DNA from 2 places in the Kitasatospora sp. NPDC042419 genome. Region 2 is predicted to be linked to the other one. Evidence: riboswitches for the same ligand, from Rfam matches in the RefSeq annotation. Region 2 holds a riboswitch; the other holds the start of a gene.
The links. A riboswitch is a leader RNA that binds a small molecule or an ion and turns the genes downstream of it on or off. The one in region 2 is predicted to bind glycine.

Region 1 (8,587 bases), on a different contig from region 2:
TCGACTCCGAGACCGCGCTGCGCCAGCCCGCCGCCGCCGCGCTCCGCCATCCGACCGGCGCACTGCTCCCCGCGCACCCGCTCGCCGTCCACGTCCTGGACGGGCCGCGCGCCGAGCTCGCCGCCGCCCGGCGGACGGGGTGGCGCTTCCTGATCAAGGACGGCGCCGAGGTGGCCGCCGCGGCCGAGGTGGTGCAGGGCGCCGAGGGCCATACCTTCTCGCACTTCACCGCCGGCCCCTATCTGGACTCGACGGTCCGGGCCCTGCGCCAGGCCTGGCAGCTCGCCCAGTCCTCCCGGGCCCGCCGACAGCCCCGGCTGCTGACCTTCCCCGGCCAGTACGCGACGGCCCTGTGGCTGCACGACCCGGACGGCGACACCGGCTCCGACCTGCTGATCCCGCTGGCGCCGGCTCCGCTCGGGGTCACCGCGCACCGCGCCCACCCGGCCGCCGAGCTGCTGCCGCTGCTGACGCGGACGCCGGTCGGCCGGCCGCTGCTGCTCGGCTCCCCCTGAGTCCGGGGCGCCCCGCCGCCCCGCCCGCACCCCGCCCCGCCCGCCTCGCCCCGCCCGCACCCCGCCCCGCCCGGTCATCACCCGGGCGGGCCATCCGGCATGGCCTGCTCGGGCCGGTCACCGGATGGCCCACCTGGAACCGCGTGCGCTCCACGGCCACCTGAACGGGTGATCTCTGCCCGGGGGTTGTGGCGCATGTCACGAAATCGCTGCGCGCGCGTCCCCGGATGCCGACACTGGGAACCAGCGTGGAAGGACCTCCTGTCCTACCCACTTGAGTGCCGGTCCACACCTGGCCCGGCGCCGGACAGAATCCGACCACCGCGGCAGCGCCCGACGGCAAACCGGCGGCACCGTGTCACGGGGAGGATCGCAGAGCGAAGCGAGGGTACACATGTGCCAGCACCGTCCTGAGTGCCCGCCGGCCGAGTCCGAGGACCGAGAGGCCGCCGTCCCCGTGGCCTGCCACCCGGAGCAGGGCTGGAGCCTGCTCTGCAACGGCGTCCTGCTGTTCGAGGACACCGGCGAACTGCTGCCCGACGGCCGGGTGATCGCCCCCCGCCGCCAGGCCGCCCACGCGGTCTGACCCGCCCCGGTCCGGAGCACCACCACCGGCCGGCCCGACCGGCCCGACCGGCCCCTTCAGACCGACCGGACCCGTCGGACCACCACCGAACAGAGGGCAGGGCCCGGGCGGAACGTTCCGCCCGGGCCCTGCCCCGTCCGTGTCTCCGCGTACCGGCTGTACCGGTCCTGCGTCAGACGCCGTACTCGTCCAGCGGCGGGCAGGAGCAGACCAGGTTGCGGTCGCCGTACGCGCCGTCGATCCGGCTGACCGGCGGCCAGTACTTGTCCGACGGGTTCACGCCGGCCGGGAAGACCGCCTCCTGCCGCGTGTAGCCGTGCGCCCAGTCGCCGACCAGCGTGGCGGCGGTGTGCGGGGCGTTGCGCAGCGGGTTGTCCTCGGCGGCCCACTCGCCCGCGCCGACCTTCTCGATCTCGGCACGGATCTCGATCATCGCGTCGCAGAACCGGTCGATCTCGTGCAGGTCCTCGGACTCGGTCGGCTCGATCATCAGCGTGCCGGCCACCGGGAACGACATGGTCGGCGCGTGGAAGCCGTAGTCGATCAGGCGCTTGGCGATGTCGTCGACCGTGACGCCGGTCTCCTTGGTGAGCGGGCGCAGGTCGATGATGCACTCGTGCGCCACCAGGCCGCCGGGGCCGGTGTAGAGCACCGGGAAGTGCGGGGCCAGCCGCTTGGCGATGTAGTTGGCGTTCAGCACCGCGACCTGGGTGGCGCGCTTGAGGCCCTCGCCGCCCATCAGCCGGACGTACGCCCAGGAGATCGGCAGGATGGCCGCCGAGCCCCACGGCGCGGCCGAGATCGGGCCGACACCGGTGGCCGGACCGGCCTCCGGCTGCAGCGGGTGGTTCGGCAGGTACGGCGCGAGGTGCGCGCGGACCGCCACCGGGCCGACGCCCGGGCCGCCGCCGCCGTGCGGGATGCAGAAGGTCTTGTGCAGGTTCAGGTGCGAGACGTCCGCGCCGAACTTGCCCGGCTTGGCCAGGCCGACCAGGGCGTTCAGGTTGGCGCCGTCGACGTACACCTGGCCGCCGGCGTCGTGCACGGCCGCGCAGATGTCGGTGATCTCGGTCTCGTACACGCCGTGGGTCGACGGGTAGGTGACCATCAGCACGGAGAGCTGGTCGCGGTGCTGCTCGATCTTGGCCTTGAGGTCGGCCACGTCGACGTCGCCGTCGACCAGGGTCTTGACGACGACCACGCGCATGCCGGCCATCACCGCGGAGGCGGCGTTGGTGCCGTGCGCGGAGGACGGGATCAGGCAGACGTCACGCTGGGTGTCGCCGTTGGCGTGGTGGTACGCGCGGACGGCCAGCAGGCCGGCCAGCTCGCCCTGGGAGCCGGCGTTCGGCTGGATGGAGACGGCGTCGTAGCCGGTCACCTCGACCAGCTGCTGCTCCAGCTGGCGGATCAGGGTGAGGAAGCCCGCGGCCTGGTCGACCGGCGCGAACGGGTGCAGCTGGCCGAACTCCGGCCAGGTCACCGGCTCCATCTCGGTGGTCGCGTTGAGCTTCATGGTGCAGGAGCCGAGCGGGATCATGCCCCGGTCCAGCGCGTAGTCGCGGTCCGACAGGCGGCGCAGGTAGCGCAGCATGGCGGTCTCCGAGCGGTGGCTGTGGAAGACCGGGTGGGTCAGGTACTCGTCCTGGCGCAGCAGCGCGGCGGGCAGCGCGTCGGCGCCCTCCGGCACCTCGACGCCCTCGACGCCGAAGGCCGACCAGACGGCCGCCAGGTGCTCGCGGGTGGTGGTCTCGTCGGTGGAGACCGAGATCCGGTCCTCGCCGTCCTGGTGCACGTTGACGCCGTTGGCGCGGGCGGCGGCGGCGATCTCCGCGGCGCGGCCCGGGACGACGGCGGTGACGGTGTCGAAGAACTCGCCGTGCAGCAGCTCGACGCCGCCGGCCGTCAGGCCCTCGGCGAGCGCGGCGGCGTAGCGGTGGGTGCGGCGGGCGATGTCGGCCAGGCCGTCCGGGCCGTGGTAGACCGCGTACATCGAGGCCATCACGGCGAGCAGCACCTGGGCGGTGCAGATGTTGCTGGTGGCCTTCTCGCGGCGGATGTGCTGCTCGCGGGTCTGCAGCGCGAGGCGGTAGGCGCGGTTGCCGTCGACGTCGACGGAGACGCCGACCAGGCGGCCGGGCAGCGAGCGGGCGTACTCGGCGCGGACCGAGAGGTAGCCGGCGTGCGGGCCGCCGAAGCCCATCGGCACGCCGAACCGCTGCGAGGTGCCGCAGGCGATGTCGGCGCCGAGCGAGCCCGGGGACTTGAGCAGGGTCAGCGCCAGCAGGTCGGCGGCGACGGCGACGATCGCGCCGAGGCCGTGGGCCTGCTCGATCACCGGGGTGAGGTCGCGGACCACACCGGTGGCGCCCGGGTACTGGAGCAGCACGCCGAAGACGCCGCGCTCGGCGATCTCGGCCGGGATGCCCTCGGACAGGTCGGCGACGACGACCTCGACGCCGGTCGGCACGGCGCGGGTGTTGATGACCGCGACGGTCTGCGGCAGGGTCTCGGCGTCGACCAGGAAGACACCGCCCTTGACCTTGGTGACGCGGCGGGCCAGCGCCATCGCCTCGGCGGCCGCGGTGCTCTCGTCCAGCAGGGAGGAGCCGGAGGTGGGCAGGCCGGTCAGGTCCGAGACCAGGGTCTGGAAGTTGAGCAGCGCCTCCAGCCGGCCCTGCGAGATCTCCGGCTGGTACGGGGTGTAGGCGGTGTACCAGGCCGGGTTCTCCAGCACGTTGCGCAGGATCACCGGCGGGGTGAAGGTGCCGTAGTAGCCCAGGCCGATCATCGGCTGGAGCACCTGGTTGCGGCCGGCCAGCTCGCGCAGCTCGGCGAGGACCTGGGCCTCGCTGCGGCCCGCGGGCAGGTCGAGGGCGGTGATGGAGCGGATCGCCTCGGGGACGGCGGCCGTGGCCAGCTCGTCCAGCGAGCCGTACCCGACCTGGGCCAGCATCTTCTCCTGCGCTGCGGCGTCGGGGCCGATGTGGCGGTTCTCGAAGGGGCTGGCCTGTTCGAGCTCGGTGAGGGTCGCGGGGGTGGTGGGGCGTCCCGAGTTCGGCTGGGCGTTCATGGTGGTCGAGGCCTCCTGGTCACGGACCGGCGGGGGTACGTACGCCGGACGGCTTCGCCGCTGCGGACAACAGCGGAGCGGCCTGTGGCGGACGAACCCGACAGGCCTCCCCCTCTGTCATCGGGACCTGAGAGCTTCACCCGCACGGGAGCGCGGTGGGCGCCCCGCCGGCTTGCACCGTCGGTGAGGGTGGTGTCCGCCGGCTCCCTCGCCCGCAGTCCTGCCCTGCTTTCCAGAGTGACCTATCCCACACGGTACGGATGCCTGAGAGATTCCGGGGAGGAGTTGCTCCTTCGGCGCCCCGACCAGCGGTTTCGACTGTCGGGGACTCTCCCGAGCGGGCTCGGCGGTCGCGCCCAGGGTACCAGCGGGAGGTCGCGCGATCACGGGTGCGTCAGGTCACTCGGCCGGTTCGCCCGTGACCCGGACGGAGCACGGCCCGGCCCGTCCGGCCCCGCCCCGGTCGCGGGTGTCCGGTTCATGGCTTTTGGTGTGAAGTGGCGGGCAGGACGGGCGGGCCGACCGCCGTCCTGCGGGGATTCCGCAGGATCAGCGCACTGGAGGAAAGAGTGCAGACCGATATCGACCCCCGGGACCTCATCGGCCACAAGGCGGTCGACCGCAACGGAGACAAGATCGGCACGATCGACGAGGTCTACCTCGACGACGCCACCGGCCGGCCCGAGTGGGCCGCCGTCCGGACCGGCATCTTCGGCCGGGACGCCTTCGTCCCCCTCACCACGAGCGAGTTCTCCGGCGACGAGCTGCGGGTGCCCTACGACAAGTCGCTGGTGAAGGAGTCACCGGACTTCGGCGTCGGCCAGCACCTGTCGCCGGCCCAGGAGCTCCAGCTCTACCGCTACTACGGCCTGGACACCGCACTGGACGGGCAGCCGTCGGCGGGTGACGGCTCCGGCTCCGAACCGGCCGACCTCGACTTCGGGACGACCGCGTCGAACGGCACCCCGGCCGCCGCCCCCTCGAACGGCACCCCCTCGAACGGCACGCCGTCGAACGGCACCCCGGCCACGGGCACCACCCCGTCGAACGGCGCACCCCTCGCGGGCACCGCCGCACTGGCGGGGACGGCGGCGGCCGCGACCAACACGCGGAGCCCCTCCACCCCGTCCGCCGCCGCCCCGGCCAAGTCGCTCACCTTCCACACGGGACCGGCCGCCGCGGCCGCCCCCACCACCAGCCCGGCAGCCGGCCCCGGCAAGCCGGCCGACCCCGCCACGGAGGCCAACGTGCGGACCCTCGCCACCCCCACCCCCGCGGCGCCCCCGGCGTCCACGACGTCCGCCCCGACCGCCGAGCCGCGGCCGCAGAGCGCCGCCCCGCCGGCGTCGGCCACCGGCTCCCAGCAGCCGGCCACCCCGTCGGCGCAGCCCGCCGCGGCCGCCGCCCCGCGCTCGGCCGGCGGTCCGGCCCCGTCCGCACCCGGCGGCCCGGTGGAGATCACCTGCCGCGAGGAGCGGCTGGACATCACGACCGAGTGGCACGTCGTCGGCACCGCCAAGCTGCGCAAGTACGTGACCAGCGAGCCGGTCGAGCGCCGGGTCCCGGTGGTCCGCGAGCGCGTCCGGGTCGAGCGGATGCCGGTCGGCGAGGCCGAACGGGCCGCGCTGAGCGAGAAGGACATCGCCGAGGCGGTGGAGGAGGTCACCCTGCGCGAGGAGCGCCCGGTGGTGCGCAAGTACCTGGCGCCGATCGAGCGGGTCCGTCTGGTGGTGGAGCGCTACACCACCGAGGAGGTGATCCGCGACGAGCTGCGGCGCGAGCACGTCGAGGTCCACGACGACACCGCGGCCGACCCGACGCCTCCCCGGTCCGCCGCCCACACCCCGTCCCCCGACGCGCCCGCGCCGTCCGTCGGGCCCTCCTCCGCGCCCGAGGACCCGGCCCGCCCCGTCCCGCTCAGGCCCCTCGTCTGACCCCGGAACGCCGAAGGGCCCCGGCCTGATCGGCCGGGGCCCTTCGGCGTTCCACACCGGGCACACCGGGCAAACCCTTCGATTTTACCAAGGCTTAACCGATGAATATTTGACACTCTGAAGTATCTCCCTGCATGGTTACTTCAGTTCATTCACTATGTACGGGAGGAAGCAAACCGTGAGTGAGGCACCACAGCCCACCGTCGCGGCCGAGAAGCAGAGCAGCGCCCGGGTCCTGCCGGCCCTCATCCTGGCGATGCTGTCGTTCAGCGTGGTGCAGACCGCGGTCGTCCCGATCCTGCCCTCGCTCGCCAAGGAACTGAACGTCTCCGGTTCCAGCATCACCTGGCTGATGACGGCCAACCTGCTCTCCGCCGCCGTGCTCACCCCCCTGCTCGGCCGCTTCGGTGACCTGCGCGGACGCAAGCCGATGCTGCTGATCTCGCTGGCCGGCCTGGTCGCGGGCTCCGCGCTCGCCGTCTCCACCCACTCCTTCACGTGGCTGGTCGTCGCCCGCGTCCTGCAGGGCGCCGGCGGTGGCGTGCTCCCGCTCGCCATCAGCATCGTCCGCGACGAGCTGCCGAAGCAGAAGGTGACCGGCGGCGTCGCCGCCATCAGCGCCTCGATGGGTGTCGGCAGCGGCCTCGGCCTCGTCGCCACCGGCCTGCTGCTGGAGCACTGGAGCTACAAGTCGATCTTCTGGATGGGCCTGTTCTTCGGCCTGCTCGCGGTCGCCCTGGTCGCCGTCCGGGTGCCCACCGACCCGGTCACCGACAAGGACGGCGGCGCCGACCCGCTCGGCGCGGTCACCCTGGCCGGCTGGCTCTCCGCCCTGCTGGTCGCGGTCAGCCAGGGCAACAACTGGGGCTGGACGTCGACCCGGACCCTCGGGCTGTTCGCCGTCGCCGCCGTGGTCGCCCTGATCTGGGGCGTCATCGAGGTCAAGGTCAAGCACCCGCTGGTCGACATGAAGATGATGTCCCGCCCGGCCGTCGCCTTCACCAACCTGGCCGGCCTGCTGATCGGCTTCGGCATGTACGGCTCCTTCATGGTGATCAGCAACTTCGCCCAGACCCCGGAGAAGTTCGCCCACTACGGCTTCACCGCCACCGTGCTGCACGCCGGTGTGATGCTGCTGCCGTCCGCCCTCGGCTCGATGGTCGCCGCCCCGCTCGGCGCCCTGCTGATCGCCCGCCGCGGCCCGCGTCTGCCGCTGGTCCTCGGCGGGGTCCTCGGCGCCGTCGCGATGGCCTACCTGGCCCTCCGGCACAGCCACGAGGCGGACATCTACCTCTCCTCGGCGATCTTCGGCCTCGGCATCGGCCTCGCCTTCTCGGCGATGCCCGCCTACATCAACGGCGCCGTCCCGGTCGAGCAGAGCGGCATCGCCAACGGCATGAACGCCGTGCTGCGCACCGTCGGCGGCGCGATCGGCACCGCCGTCATGGCCGCCATCCTCACCGGCGACACCATGAAGCTGCCGATCCCGGTCTCGCTCCCCACCCTGGACGCCTACGAGCACGCGTTCTGGACCGCCGCCGTGGTCTGCGTGATCGCCGGCGCCGTCCCGTTCCTGATCCGCACCGTCAAGCCCGCCACGATCGTGGCCCACGGCAACGAGGTCGCGGACCTGACCTCCGGCCCCCGGCCGGTGAAGACCGACGCCTGACGAGGCGTCCGACCCCGCGCTCAGGGACAGGGCGCGGGGACCGGACCCGGACGGTCGCCGAGGGCATCGCGACCGTCCGCGGCCCGGAACGCATGCGGCCCCACCCGGCCCCCCTGCCGGGTGGGGCCGCTTCATGCCCGCGGCCCCACCCGCCGCACCCGCTCCCGGCCCCGCGCCTCACTCGCCGCCCCGCTCCGGGCCCCGCGCCTCACTCGCCGCCCCCGCCCCCGGCCCGGCCCTCCGTACGGCTCCCGTCCGCACCACCGCCGTCCGCACCGCCGGCGTCGCCGTCCGCCCCCGGCTCGCTCCCGCGCAGCGGCAGCGGCCCGGCCGGCTCCAGCGCCGGGTCCTCCACCGCGAAGGTCCGCACCCGCCCGGGCCCGCTCCACGGCGTCTCGAACCGCACCGTCACCCGCCCCACCCCGCTGCCCTGCACCCACCCCGGCCCGAACTCCGCGTGGTGCACGTCCTGCCCGGGCAGCCACCGCCGCACGGACGGTGCGGCCTCCTCGCGCGCCGCCTCCGCCTCCTCCTCCGCACCGGCCTCGTGCCCGGCGACGGCCGCCTCCTCCCGGACGGCCTGCGCGAACAGGTCCTCCTGGGTGTAGTCGGCCAGCTGCGCCACCCCGACGCCCAGCAGCCGCACCCCGCCGGTGACGTCCACCTGCGAGGCCAGCCGACGGGCCGTCTCGGTGATCACCGTCTCGTCGTCCGTCGGCCCGCGCAGCGTCTCCGAGCGGGTCAGCGTCGAGAAGTCGAACCGCCGCACCTTCAGCACCACCGTCCGCCCCGACCGCCCGGCCCCCCGCA
Region 2 (8,587 bases):
TAGCCGAAGCAGGGCACGTGGCAGGTGGCCGGGTCGGGGCCGAACTGGTACTCGGCACCGGAGACCAGTGCCTTCAGGAAGTTCCAGTACTGGGTGTACAGCGGCTGGTCGAAGCCGAGGTTCTTCTTGACCGCCGCGATCGCCTCGGGGGAGGGGTTCTTCCCGATGTACTGGGCGGCCAGCTGGTCGGTGGTCTCGCCGGCCAGGCGCGGGAGCAGGAAGAAGATCGCGAAGGTGACCGCGCTGACCACCAGCAGCAGCACCGCGGCGGCCAGCGTCCTGCGGATGATGTAGGCAAACACAGTTGGGCGGCTCCGGCGGCCCGCCGTCGTCCGGGATCCTCCGGACGACGGCGGGCGCCGCTGCCTTCACCTGCCTTCAGGGATGCGGAGCCAGGCTCTTACTTGGTGGTGCCGATGTTCAGGTAGTCGTACTCACCCGAGAAGGCCGGCGTGGAGACGAGGTTGGTCGCGCTGTCCGGGCGGTACAGGAAGACCTTGAAGTAGGTCAGCGGCACGTAGACGGCCGCGTCCATGACCTTCTTGTCGATCTGGGCGTAGATCTTCTCGCGGGCCGCCTTGTCGGTGTTGACCGCGGCGTCGTCGATCAGCTTGTTGACCTCGGGGTCGTTCAGCTCGGCGAGGTTGCTGTTGCCGGAGGCCTTGATCGAGCGGCCGTCGACGATCTGCTGCAGGAAGCCGTAGCCGGTCGGCCAGTCGGCGCCCCACTGCATCATCATCAGGCCGACGTTCTTCTCCTTGTTGAACGCCGGGACACCGACGTGGTCGGAGAGGTACTTGCCCTGCGGGTACTGCTGGATCTCGGCGTTGATGCCGACCTTCTTCAGCGCGGCCTGGATCGAGGTGGCGGCGGCGATCTCCGGGCCGCGCTCGGTGCGGGCGGTGAGGACGGTGCTGAAGCCCTCGGGCTTGCCGCAGGCCTTCAGGGCCTCCTTGGCCTTGGCCTCGTCGCCCTTGTTGTCCTTGGTCTGGTAGGTGTTGAAGTCCTCGTGGCCCGGGATGTCCGGCGGCAGCACGGTGTTGGCGACGGCGCCGCGGATCGGACCGCCGATCGCGGTCTGCACCGAGACCTTGTCGATGGCGTACTGGACGGCCTTGCGGCACTCGACGTTGTCGAACGGCGCGACCTTGGAGTTGATCGCGGTGTAGACCAGGCGGCCGCCGTAGGCGTTGTCGGTGTTGGCCTTGAGCTTCGGGTCCTGGAGGATCTTCGCCTGGGTCTGCTGGTCGACGCCGGCGCCGACCAGGTCGACCTGGGCGTTCCCGGCCAGCAGGTCCTTGTCGATCGTGGACTGCTCGATGTTCATCTTGAGCACGATCTTGTCCGGCAGCTGCTTGCGGATCGGGTCGGTGCTCTTGTCCCAGTTGGTGTTCGGGACCAGGACCGCCTGCTTGCCGTCCTCGTAGCTCTCGAACTTGTAGGTGCCCGAGGAGATGACGTGCTTCACGTAGTTGGAGCCGGTGTCCTTGTCCTTCGGGACCGGGACCGTCTGCGGGGCGGAGACCAGGTAGTCGAAGTCCGCGAAGGCGTGCTTCAGGTGGAAGACGATGGTCTGGTCGTCCGGGGTCTCGATGGACTTGAGGTCGCCCTCCTTGTCCTTGTACGGACCCTGGTACGGGGTCTCGTTGTCGACCAGCATCTCCTTGAAGTACGTCGGGCCGTTGGAGTTGACCTCCGGCGCGTAGTTGGAGCGCAGGACCGCGTACTTGACGTCCTTGGACGTGATCGGCGTGCCGTCCTCGTACTTCAGGCCCGCGCGCAGCTTGTACGTCCAGGACAGGCCGTCCGCGCTCGGCGTGCCGAGCGACTCCGCCAGGTCCGGGACGAGCTTCTGGCCGTCCGGCTGGAAGGTGGTGAGCGGACGCCCGTACAGGCGGGAGAAGTTGTAGATGTACGCGTAGTACGTGTTGCCCGGGTCCAGGGAGTCCGGCGTACCGCGCATCTCGTACGTGACGGTGCCGCCCTTCTTGTCCGAGGCGTTGACGATGCCCTTGGTGCCCGCGTCGGCGCCGGCGGCACCGCCGGCCGCGGAGCTGCCGGTGGCGGTGGACTTGGCGTCGTCGCTCTTGGAGCTCGACGAACAGCCGGTGACGACCAGGACCGCGGCGGCAGCCGTGGCGGTCAGTGCGACGGTACGGGACCTACGCATGGGTGGGATCAACCCCTTGAGGAAGTGGTGGCCGAACGGAGGGTCCTGACGCTGGGTCAGTTGCTCTTGGGATCGAGGGCGTCACGGAGCCCGTCGCCGAGCAGGTTGAAGGCGAGCACCGTCAGGAAGATCGCCATACCGGGGACCACCATGTACTGGGGGTCCACCTGGTAGTACTGGATGGCGTCGTTGAGCATCCCGCCCCAGGAGGCCTGGGGTGCCTGGATGCCGACACCGAGGAAGCTGAGGCCCGCCTCGAAGAGGATGTTGGTCGGGATCAGCAGGGTCGAGTAGACCAGGATCGGACCGACCAGGTTCGGCAGCAGCTCCTTGAACAGGATGAACGGCCCCCGTGCGCCGAGGCTCCGGGCCGCGTAGACGAACTCGCGCTCGCGCAGCGAGAGGGTCTGACCGCGCACGATCCGGCCCATGTAGGGCCAGTTGAAGAAGCCGATCACGAAGATCAGCACCGCGATGTGCAGCGGGAGGCCGTGCAGGCCGAACGCGCCGCCCTGGAGCGAGGCGGAGATCGCGATGGCGAAGAGCAGCAGCGGGAAGGCGAGGAAGACGTCCATCACCCGGCTGATCAGGGTGTCCACCCAGCCGCCGTAATAGCCGGCCATCACGCCGAGCACGACGCCGATGGTGTTGGACAACAGGGTCGCGCCGAAGGCGACCAGCAGGGAGACCCAGGAGCCCTCGATGACGCGGGAGAGCAGGTCACGGCCCTGCAGGGGGTCGACACCGAGGGGGTGGTCCCAGCTCATCCCGCCCCAGTCGCCCAGCGGCAGGCCGCCGAGGTTGGCGTCCAGCAGGTCCTGGTTGAGCGCGTCGGGGTCGAGGCCGAACACCGATTCGATCGGCTTGGCCAGCACGGCGAGCAGGATCAGCAGGATCACCACGGCGCCGCCGGCGACGGCGGCCTTGTCCCGCTTGAAGCGGGTCCAGGCGATCCGGCCGAGCGAGCGGCCCTCGATCTTCTTGGCCGGGCTCGCGGCGGCGTCTGCCTCCGGAGCGTTCCCGGCGGTCTTGATGGGTGCGGTCATGGTCAGTTCGGTCCCCTCGCCGACGGTGGCCGGCCCACGGGTGCCGGACGCCGGGATCGGCGGTACGGCTGGTGCGGACGTGCGGACATGCAGAGGTACGGGTTGCGGTGTTCCCAGCGGTACGACGTGCTCAGTACTGCTGCCACGCGGCATGGGCATCACGTGGATCATGCGGTCCGTCTGCGCGTTCGCCTTTGTGAGGCGCCAACCACGCGCGGCGGCTGTTGCAGAACTCTCTGCCATCCGAACTGGCTTGCGCCAGCCCTGCCAACCGAGAGATGCCCAACTGTGATCTGCGCCCATGCACCTCTCGAATCTCCGGCATATCCCTCTTCACACAGCTGTAGCAGCCATGTCAAGATGACTTCCACCGACTTCGGGAAGTTCGTCCGGAAATCGTCGAGGCCGGTCTGACTTTTCGTCAGACCGGCCTCGGTAAAGGGCAGTTAATGTGCTGTTCGGCGGCTCAGCGCCCGGGGTAGCCGGGCCACGGCTGCTGGGGCGGCGGCTGCTGCCCCGGCCAGCCCGGCGCGGGCGGGTGCGTTCCGTAGCCGTACCCGGGCCCCTGCTGCGAGGCGTACGGCGGCGGCACCGGCGGGTACGGCGCCTGCGGCCTCCCCTGCCCGGCCGCCTCGCGGTCGTAGAACGGGCGCGCGTTGGCCCGCATCCAGAGCGCCACCGGGTCGAACTCGTCCGCCATCGCCACCGTCGAGACGGCCAGGCCCTCCGGTGCCACCGCGATCGCCCGCTGCATCAGCGCCCGCACGGCCTCCACCGTGGGCGGGGAACTCTCGTACAGGTCCAGGCCGATGGCCAGGTACGGCTCACCCACCGTCGGGCGCACCCAGGCCCGGCGCAGCGCCCGCACCGCCCGCACCTCGACCGCCTGCCGCTCCAGCAGCGCGAAGAACTGCTGCGCCGGCACCTGCGGCTCACTCAGCTTCAGCGGTCCGGCCGGCAGCCGGTCCAGCCCCGCCGCGACCCGCCGCAGGTCCGCCCAGGGCACCCCGACACCGCCGCCCGGCGCGTGCGGGTTCAGCCAGAGCCCCCAGCGGGTCCGGTACAGCGAGGCCGCGATCTCCCGTCCGGAGATCACCTCGTGCGCCCGCGCCCAGCCGGACGCCGCCAGCTGCTCGGGCGAGGTGACGGCCGGCGCGTAGCCGTGCCCGCTGATCTCCATGTTCCCGTACTGGGCGTCCGCGCTGCCCGGCGTCCCGTGCCAGAGCAGCATCCAGACCTGCCCCTCGGCCAGCGCGTGCAGCAGCGTCTCGTACGCGTCGTAGCGCTCCGGCGCCACCTCGCGCAGGGCACGCTCCAGCGCGCCCGGATCCGGACGCCCGGTGGGTGCCTGGCCCCAGGGCCCCGGTGCACCGCCAGCTACCGCTCCCGCACTCATGCGCCCACCTCGCTGCGCCTCTTCGTTCCTCGTCTGCCACCGGCGGCCCGGCGGCCGTCAGCACGCACCCTATGGGGCGCCGCCGACCACCGCCACGCCGACGTGCCAGGGTCCGTCCCGCTCGCCCGCCCGACGGCGGCCGGGGACCGGATCAACCCCGCGTGTAGAAGGGGGCGACCCGGTTCAGCAACCAGTCGACCACCGGATCGTCCGCGAGGTCGAGCAGTACGAGGTGGACGCCGCCGGGCAGCGGCGCGGTTCCCAGTGCGCGCCCCAGTGCCTCGTTCACCGCCCCCGGATCGGCCGGGGCCAGCGGGTCGAGCTGGACACCCACGAACATCACGGTGGGCTCGCCCTCCACACTGGCCAGTGCCCGGCGTGCGGTCAACACCCCCGGCAGGGCGGACAGTTCGCCCCGGCAGGCGGTCAGGAAGAGCTCCGGGTCCTCGCCCGGCACCGGCTCGCGCAGCGCCACCCGGCCGCCGGACGGCCCGTCCTGGACCTCCCAGCGGTCCTCGCGCGGCCCGCGGCGCAGCTCGGCCACGCCCTCCGGCGGCACCGGGATGCCCACCGCGGCCCCTGGGTTGACCGCGACCCCGATGCCCAGCGGCAGGCCGCGGGCGAACTCCCACACCGGCGCGACCGCGAAGGCCATCCCCGGCGCCTGCTGGAGGAAGACCTCCTGGGAGGAGAACACCGGCACGTACGGCTCGCCGGCCAGCTCGGTCGTCGGCAGGTCCAGCGACTCGCCCTGCGGGTCGCCGCCGGCCGGCAGCGGGATCCACACCTGGCTGCGGGCCAGCACCTCGATCACCCGGGGGGTCGCGCCCGGGTCGCCGAGCGCCGCGGTCAGCACCTGCTCCAGCTCGTTGGCCGGCCATCCGCCGCCCGGCGGCACCGGCTCCTGGCCGCCCCACCCCTGCTGCTGCTCCACCGGGTTCCCCATGCGCCGCTGTACCGCCCTCTGCTGCTCGCCGACGCCCCGCAGCCTATCGGGCGGCGCCCCGGCCCTGCTCCGAGGCGCCCCGTTCCCCCGGGCCCGGCCCCTCCCCCTCTCCCCTCATCCGGACGGACGTGCCATGATGTCCGCGTCTCGGTGTCTTCGCCGCCGGGGCCGCTAACTCCATACCGGCCGCTCGAACCCGCGCGGGAGAGTCCGGAGTGCCCCGTTCTGGCGGCACAGCCGGCGCCGAAGGAGCAAGTCCTCCCCGGAATCTCTCAGGCACCCCTACCGCACGGGTTAGGCACATCTGGAAAGCGGCGCACGGCCCTGCCGTCCGCCCACCCACGGTGCAAGCCGCCATGCTGTTCCCGTAGGACAGCGCGCGGTGAAGCTCTCAGGTCCGACGACAGATGGGGAGGCCCAGCCGCCGCATGCCCGCGCGCAGGGCCGGTCCCGAGCAGGGCCGGTTTCCGGCGCGCGTGCACCCCTGAGTGCCCCGACCGAGGAGTTCCTGGCCATGTCGTCCCTCCGCCTGACCGCGCTCGACACGCTGCACCGCGCCCTCGGCGCGACCATGACCGACTTCGCCGGCTGGGACATGCCCCTGCGCTACGGCAGCGAGCGCGAGGAGCACCTCGCCGTCCGCACCAAGGCCGGCCTCTTCGACCTCTCCCACATGGGCGAGATCACCGTCACCGGCCCCCAGGCCGGCGAGATGCTGGACCACGCGCTGGTCGGCTTCGTCTCCGCGCTCGGCGTGCTGCGCGCCCGCTACACCATGATCTGTGCCGAGGACGGCGGCATCCTGGACGACCTGATCGTCTACCGCCTGCGCGAGGACGCCTTCCTGGTCGTCGCCAACGCCTCCAACGCCCAGCTGGTGCTGGACGAGCTGATCGCCCGCGCCAAGGGCTTCGACGCCGTCGTGACCGACGACCGCGACACCTACGCGCTGATCGCCGTGCAGGGCCCGGAGGCCACCGCGATCCTGGCCGACACCACCGACGCCGACCTGCCCGGCCTGAAGTACTACGCGATCCTCCCGGCCCAGGTGGCCGGCCGCGACGTGCTGCTCGCCCGCACCGGCTACACCGGCGAGGACGGCTTCGAGGTCTTCTGCAACCCGGGCGACGCCGAGCAGATCTGGCAGGCGCTGACCGAGGCCGGCTCCGGCCGCGGCCTGGTCCCGTGCGGCCTCTCCTGCCGCGACACGCTGCGCCTGGAGGCGGGCATGCCGCTGTACGGCCACGAGCTGTCCACCGAGCTGACCCCGTTCGACGCCGGCCTGGGCCGGGTCGTCCGCTTCGACAAGACCACCAACGAGGGTGCGTTCATCGGCCGCAAGGCGCTGGAGAAGGCCGCCGCCGAGGCCGAGGCCAACCCGCCGCGGGTGCTGGTCGGCCTGGTGTCCGAGGGCAAGCGCGTCCCGCGCGCCGAGTACAGCGTGGTCTCCGCCGACGGCGAGCCGATCGGCCGGATCACCTCCGGCGCCCCCTCCCCCACCCTGGGCAAGCCGATCGCGATCGCCTACGTGGACGCGGCGCACGCCGCCCCCGGCACCACCGTCGCGGTGGACGTGCGCGGCAAGCACGAGCCGGTCCAGGTCGTGGCGCTGCCGTTCTACAAGCGCGCCCGCTGACCCTTCCCCCTCCCGAGGCATGCCCGCCCACCGGGCCGCTTCGTCGTACCCGCTTCCCATCCTGGAGAATGACGTCATGAGCAACCCCCAGCACCTGCAGTACACCAAGGAGCACGAGTGGCTGACCGCCGCCGAGGACGGTGTCTCCACGGTCGGCATCACCAAGCACGCGGCCGACGCCCTCGGTGACATCGTCTACGTGCAGCTGCCCGAGGTCGGCGACACCGTGACCGCCGGTGAGACCTGCGGCGAGCTGGAGTCCACCAAGTCGGTGAGCGACCTGTACTCGCCCGTGACCGGCGAGATCACCGAGGTCAACCAGGCCGTCCTGGACGACAACGCGCTGGTCAACGGCGAGCCCTTCGAAGGCGGCTGGCTGTTCAAGGTGCGCGTCGAGTCCACCGACGAGCTGCTGAGCGCGGACGAGTACACCGCGCTCACCAACCCCTCGGCCTGAGCCCTCCGCCGGGGCGGCCGCAGCGCGGCGGCCGCCCCGCGCCCGCCGGCTTCGCCCTCCCGTCGCCCGCTGCCGCCCCCGCGGGGGCGCGGCGCGCGCGACTCCTCCTTCTCTCCTCCCGGGAAGACCCCACCATGACGGTTCTGAACCAGTCCCTGCACTCCCTCGACCCGGAGATCGCCGCCGCGGTCGACGCCGAGCTGCACCGCCAGCAGACCACCCTGGAGATGATCGCCTCCGAGAACTTCGCCCCGGTGGCGGTCATGGAGGCCCAGGGCTCGGTCCTGACCAACAAGTACGCCGAGGGCTACCCCGGCCGCCGCTACTACGGCGGCTGCGAGCACGTCGACGTGGTCGAGCAGATCGCGATCGACCGGATCAAGGCCCTGTTCGGCGCCGAGCACGCCAACGTCCAGCCGCACTCCGGCGCGCAGGCCAACGCCGCCGCGATGTTCGCGCTGATCCAGCCGGGCGACACCATCCTGGGCCTCTCGCTGGCCCACGGCGGTCACCTGACCCACGGCATGAAGATCAACTTCTCCGGCAAGCTCTACAACGTGGCCGCGTACCACGTCGACGACAAGACCGGCCAGGTCGACATGGCCGAGGTCGAGCGCCTCGCCAAGGAGCACCAGCCGAAGCTGATCATCGCCGGCTGGTCCGCCTACCCGCGCCAGCTCGACTTCGCCGCGTTCCGCCGGATCGCCGACGAGGTCGGCGCGCTGCTGATGGTCGACATGGCGCACTTCGCCGGCCTGGTCGCCGCCGGCCTGCACCCCAACCCGGTGCCGTACGCCGACGTGGTCACCACCACCACCCACAAGACCCTGGGCGGCCCGCGCGGCGGCGTCATCCTCTCCAAGGCCGAGTGGGCCAAGAAGATCAACTCCGCGGTCTTCCCCGGCCAGCAGGGCGGCCCGCTGGAGCACGTCATCG

Region 1: linked by a shared signal. The riboswitch ahead of gcvP (aminomethyl-transferring glycine dehydrogenase) and the one ahead of gcvT (glycine cleavage system aminomethyltransferase GcvT) in region 2 are both predicted to bind glycine.

The regions. Positions count from the first base shown of each region.
Region 1 covers NZ_JBWKAW010000008.1:282,677-291,263, forward strand. The annotation lists gene AC067J_RS18910 (hypothetical protein) at 1-515, shown strand, start outside; gene AC067J_RS18915 (DUF5999 family protein) at 910-1,101, shown strand; gene gcvP (aminomethyl-transferring glycine dehydrogenase) at 1,274-4,174, opposite strand; glycine riboswitch at 4,417-4,520, opposite strand; gene AC067J_RS18925 (PRC and DUF2382 domain-containing protein) at 4,744-6,108, shown strand; gene AC067J_RS18930 (MFS transporter) at 6,287-7,777, shown strand; gene AC067J_RS18935 (DNA polymerase IV) at 7,986-8,587, opposite strand, start outside.
Region 2 covers NZ_JBWKAW010000005.1:460,349-468,935, reverse strand. The annotation lists gene AC067J_RS14190 (ABC transporter permease) at 1-302, opposite strand, end outside; gene AC067J_RS14185 (ABC transporter substrate-binding protein) at 401-2,170, opposite strand; gene AC067J_RS14180 (ABC transporter permease) at 2,227-3,216, opposite strand; gene AC067J_RS14175 (enhanced serine sensitivity protein SseB C-terminal domain-containing protein) at 3,683-4,612, opposite strand; gene AC067J_RS14170 (enhanced serine sensitivity protein SseB) at 4,764-5,558, opposite strand; glycine riboswitch at 5,750-5,856, shown strand; gene gcvT (glycine cleavage system aminomethyltransferase GcvT) at 6,073-7,194, shown strand; gene gcvH (glycine cleavage system protein GcvH) at 7,271-7,651, shown strand; gene glyA (serine hydroxymethyltransferase) at 7,786-8,587, shown strand, end outside.